DNA from 2 places in the Cryobacterium sp. CAN_C2 genome. Region 2 is predicted to be linked to the other one. Evidence: riboswitches for the same ligand, from Rfam matches in the RefSeq annotation. Region 2 holds a riboswitch; the other holds the start of a gene.

Region 1 (2,378 bases), on a different contig from region 2:
AACGCACGACGGCGTCGCGCACGTCGATGACGCCGCCCGGGTCGAGGTTGGCCGTTGGTTCGTCGAGCAGCAGCAGCCCCGGCTGCATAGCGAGCACGCCGGCGAGGGCCAGGCGCTGTTTCTGGCCGCCGCTCAGGCCCGAGGTGGGATGGTCGAGCGGCAGGTTCAGGCCCACCTCGGCCAAGGCGCGTCGCACGCGCGGCCAGATCTCGGCACGCGGTACGGCGAGGTTCTCGCAGCCGAACGCCACGTCGTCTCCGACCCGGGCGAGCACAACCTGAGAATCCGGGTCTTGCAGCACCAAACCGACCCGCCCACGTGCCTCGGCGGCGCGTCGCCCGTCAACGAGTAGACAACCCGTCTCGTCCCCGTCTTCAGCGTCGCCGAGCACCCCGGCCAGCGCGTGTACCAGGGTGCTCTTTCCGGCACCGCTGGCCCCGAGCAGCAGTACCCGCTCGCCGGGCTCAATCTGCAGGTCGAGCCTCGATACCGCCTGGTTATGGCGCCCGGCGTGGCGCCAGCCCCAGTTGCGGGCGCGGATCTGCACGGCTCGGATCTGCGGGCGGCGAGCGGGCGTGAACGAAGAGGGGGGAGGCATCCGCTAGCTGAGCGCGGTGGAGGGCGCTGGCGAACCTTCCCGCCCGGAGGCGAACCGGCCGAGTGCGCCGGTGCGGGCCAGGCCGCGCACGGTGAGCCAGGACAGCAACCCGGCCAGAACGGTGCCCGACACCACAGCGGATACGAAATAGACGGCCTTGTAGCCAAAGTCCAGCGCCGCATAGCTCGTGAAGGTCGTGTCGAGCAGTCCAACGGCCACGCCCGCTCCGGCGCCCGCGAGCAGGGCTACGCCCAGGCGCCAGTTGGCGTACAGGAACAGGGCCAGCACGATCTCCGCGCCGAGACCCTCCACGATGCCCCAGATGAGTGTGGAGAACCCCCACTGGGTGCCGATCAGCATCGACACAACGGCCGCGATGACCTCGGTGTAGAGCGCTGCGCCGGGCTTGCGAATGATGAGGCCGCCGAGCACTCCGGCAAACAGCCAGCCGCCGGCCAGCAGGCCTTCCAGTCCGGGCGTGAACGCGAGGATCGCGCTGAGCGGCGACCAGGCGAGGCCCCAGGCCCAGAAGATGACACCGCTCGCGACGCCGATGACGCTCGCGACGACGATGTCGACGACGCGCCAGCGAAAGTTGCGCGGCGTGCGCTCAGACGTGGGCTGGCCCAGATGTGTGGTTGTAGCGTGCACTGTTCGTGCCCTTTCCGTAGGTGAATACAGGGCACGGGATTGAGAAGCCTCCCTGCGCTGGCATGATCCAGATCAGGTTCGACGGTCGAAGCCTATGCAGCTTCCTCTCAGCCCGGTATACCGGACTCCCGTGATCGCTTCAATACTAGTGCCCCGCCTAGACTGACGGAATGGGGAGCACACTATGAGCGTCGGTATTTTGCTCGTGTTGGCGGCCCTGTATCTTGTGCTCATGCGCCGGTTCATTCTGCGGCGCCGTCGAATCGCGCAGGGCTTGCCCGTGAACGGCCCGTGGCACTGGCCGGCCTGGTTGCGGCCGCGCGTGCCGCACTGGTTGCGGCGTCGTTTCGCGCGCCGCCCGCGCTGGCCGCTGCGCATCCGGCGCGAGCGCAGGCCGCGCCGTACTCGTCTGGGCCCACCTTAGGAAGGCGGGCCCAGGTTCTCTCATGGGCCCACGTTCCGGGCCGGGCCCGGAAACAGCGAAGGGCCCGGTGCAGAGAAGAGCTACTTCTTGAGGGCTCGGATCACTCGCGCGAGGGCGCGACCGGCCACGATCAGGAACGGTACGCCGACGGCGAGCAGCGCGATGACGTTGGGCTCGAAGCGGGCGGTTCCGCCAGACTTCACGTACGCACCGATCGGCACGGTCACTCCGCCGCCGCCACCGCCCGAACCGGCACCACCTTCACCGGCGTCGCCGCCACCGAAGCCGTAGTAGGCAAGCGCCACGGGAACGAGGGTGACGCCGTCGATTTGCACGGGGTCACCGTAGGCCGATTTCACACCGGCGGCACGAAACGTTTCTGCGAGTTTTTCCGGGAGGCTGGTCATTCCAACAGGTTAGCGCGCCCAGGGCTTGAAGAACGAGGCCGGACGCACGGTTCCCGCCCCGAATCGTTCGGTCACGGAATCAACCGCCAGCTCGGCACTCCGCCAGTCTTCGTCCGGATCCCACAGTCCCACCGATCCCGACGCCGTCCCGAGTTGCTCGGCGCGCACCCCGATCAGGCGCACGCGAATGCCCGAGGCGGCCAGCAGGTCGAAGGCGACGACCGCTTCCTCGTAAATTCGGCGGCCAACGTTGCTGGGTTCGGCGAGAGTGCGCGACCGGGTGACCGTACTGAAGTCG
Region 2 (2,378 bases):
GAAGCCACGGCGAGAAGTCGATCACGATGGCCAGGGCCCATGCGACCGTCAGGGAAACAGCGAAGCCGAGAAGGGTTGCTTGCAGCGTGGGTACAGTGTTCGCCCAGATGGTGTCCCGGGCGTTCCAACCCTGTTCCAGAATGCGCAAGGGAGAGGGGAGGATTGCCGGCTGCACTTGGCCCGCGGTCACGGCAATCTGCCACGCCGCCAGAAGAGCGATGACGATCACCAGAGAGGGAACCAGCGTAGTGAGTGCTGTTTTGACGCCCCGAATTGTTCGGCGGAGAACAGTTTTCGGCATGCTTTCGCCTCGAGTACTCGTCGGCGCGGTCACAGTGTTCACCTGGTTCGAGTCGCGCGACCGAGAGCGTTACTTCTCGCTGAGGTATTGGTCGGAAAATAGCGTGGCGGTGTCCAGGGGCGCGGTGAGTGGGTCGCCGTTTCCGTCAACCAAGAGGTCAGCCTGGTAGAGGAAATCGGCCAGTTGCTGCCACTGCGCGCTCGTTTGGGCGCCGACCTGACCGGTGGCGTCTTTGAGGTAGTTAGCGCTCAATTCCTTCTGGCTGCGGTAGACGAGTTCAGTATTTTCGAAGACACCGGGGTTCGCATCGATCAGGATCCTGGCCGCAGCATCCGGGTTGTCAGCGGCGTACTGATACCCCTTCTGGAGGGCCTGAACGAACTCCTTGGTAGCACTGGCGTGTTCCTTGATCCAGCCCTTGTTTCCTTCGACGATCACCGAGTATTGGTCGGGGACGCCGTAGTCAGAGAGGTTGAAGAACTTCATCGGAGTGCCGCGCAGGGACGCATCAATTCCTTCCCAGGTTGTGAAGGCCGACGTGAAGTCGACTTTGCCGGCGTAGAGCGCCTCATAAGCGGAGGTACCAAGCGTGACTTGGGTGAACTTGCCGGTGCCGCCCGCATTCTTGATGGCATGGGACGCTTCCGTGGAGAAGGTGGCGCTCGGACCAGCCGTTCCGAAGATCTTCCCGTCGAGGTCTTTCGGGCTAGTTATGTCCTCGCGGGACGCCAAAACACCGATCGCTGTGGCATCGTGCTGGAGCACCGACATGACCGAAACATTCCCCACCCCCGTTGCCGCCGCAAAAGTGGCGGTGTTCTGAAAGCTGATGCCGAAGTCGGCGGCGCCCGCGTTGATGAGGGCGTCGGTCGACGACTGGCTATAGGGGAGCACCTGAACGTCCAAGCCCGCCTCGGTGAAAAAGCCCTTGTCGATGGCTACATACAGTCCCGTGTGGTTTGTGTTCGGCGTCCAGTCGAGCGCGAAACTAATCGGCGTGGTCTCGTTGCCGGAAGCGGAGCTTAGCGGTGACGCCGACGCGCAGCCGGTCAGCGCTGCCGTGGCCGCAAGTGCCAGGGCGCCGATCATCCCCCCTGCACAGCGTCGTCGATTGCGGACGGAATTATTCGAATGTGGTGCGTCCATTGTCGTGCCCTCCTTGAATACTGGGATTTGGGCACGGGATGTGAGATTGATGGCCTCCCTGCGCTGGCATGATCCAGATCAGGTTCAACGGTCGAAGCTTGAAGAGCTCCCTCTCAGCCCGGCTCACCGGACTCCCGTGTACAAAAGCGAGCATAACCGAGAATGGACTCGATGTGCTTCCAGCCGCCGCATCCCACGGCGGCGGCGACCTGCTAAGCCTTCCCCGCGGCCCAGAGCTGATGAAAATGGTGAATGGGACCGCGCCCAGAGCCGACATGGAGATCGTCAGCATGCCTCAAACTGTCCTGCAACCAGGCCTTGGTCACAGTCAACGCCTCGTTCCAATCATTGTGCCGCGCTTGGAGAGTTGCCATTGCCGAGGACATTGAGCATCCTGTCCCGTGCGTGTTGGAGGTGGCCACCCGCGGGGCGCTCACCTGGATGATCTGGCGGCCACCGGCCAGCCCACCCGTGGCATCAACCAAGGCGTCCGGACACTGGGCCCCCTCCAGATGACCGCCCTTGACCAACACGATGACGTTGTGGGCGGCTGAAAGTCGGTGTCCCTGCTCAAGCGCTTGCGACCAGGCCAGGGCTGTCGGCTCTCGAAGCAGCACCCCCAGTTCCGCCAGATTCGGAGTGACAAGGTCGGCACGATTGAGCAGTCGGATCACGGCCTCTTCGGCCACCGGTTCCAACAGCCGATCCCCGCTGGTGGCGACCATCACCGGGTCCACGACCACTACCGGGGGGTTCACTTCTTTGAGCCAGAGATCTACCACGTCGACGATTTGCGCATTGCCCAGCATGCCGATTTTGACCGCGTCGATGGTGACGTCGTCGCTGACGGCCCTCAGCTGCTCGCGCAGGAACTGCGCGGGCGGGATGTGCACGGAGCGGACCCCGTGGGTGTTCTGAGCGACGAGCGCGG

Evidence for each region. A riboswitch is a leader RNA that binds a small molecule or an ion and turns the genes downstream of it on or off. The one in region 2 is predicted to bind thiamine pyrophosphate.
Region 1: linked by a shared signal. The riboswitch ahead of IWX77_RS01465 (ECF transporter S component) and the one ahead of IWX77_RS15125 (ABC transporter substrate-binding protein) in region 2 are both predicted to bind thiamine pyrophosphate.

Annotation. Positions count from the first base shown of each region.
Region 1 is NZ_JADOUX010000001.1:308,393-310,770, reverse strand. It holds gene IWX77_RS01470 (ABC transporter ATP-binding protein) at 1-598, opposite strand, end outside; gene IWX77_RS01465 (ECF transporter S component) at 602-1,249, opposite strand; TPP riboswitch at 1,282-1,391, opposite strand; gene IWX77_RS01460 (hypothetical protein) at 1,434-1,673, shown strand; gene IWX77_RS01455 (hypothetical protein) at 1,754-2,080, opposite strand; gene dinB (DNA polymerase IV) at 2,090-2,378, opposite strand, start outside.
Region 2 is NZ_JADOUX010000024.1:4,388-6,765, forward strand. It holds gene IWX77_RS15120 (ABC transporter permease) at 1-301, opposite strand, end outside; gene IWX77_RS15125 (ABC transporter substrate-binding protein) at 371-1,390, opposite strand; TPP riboswitch at 1,486-1,595, opposite strand; gene thiD (bifunctional hydroxymethylpyrimidine kinase/phosphomethylpyrimidine kinase) at 1,660-2,378, opposite strand, start outside.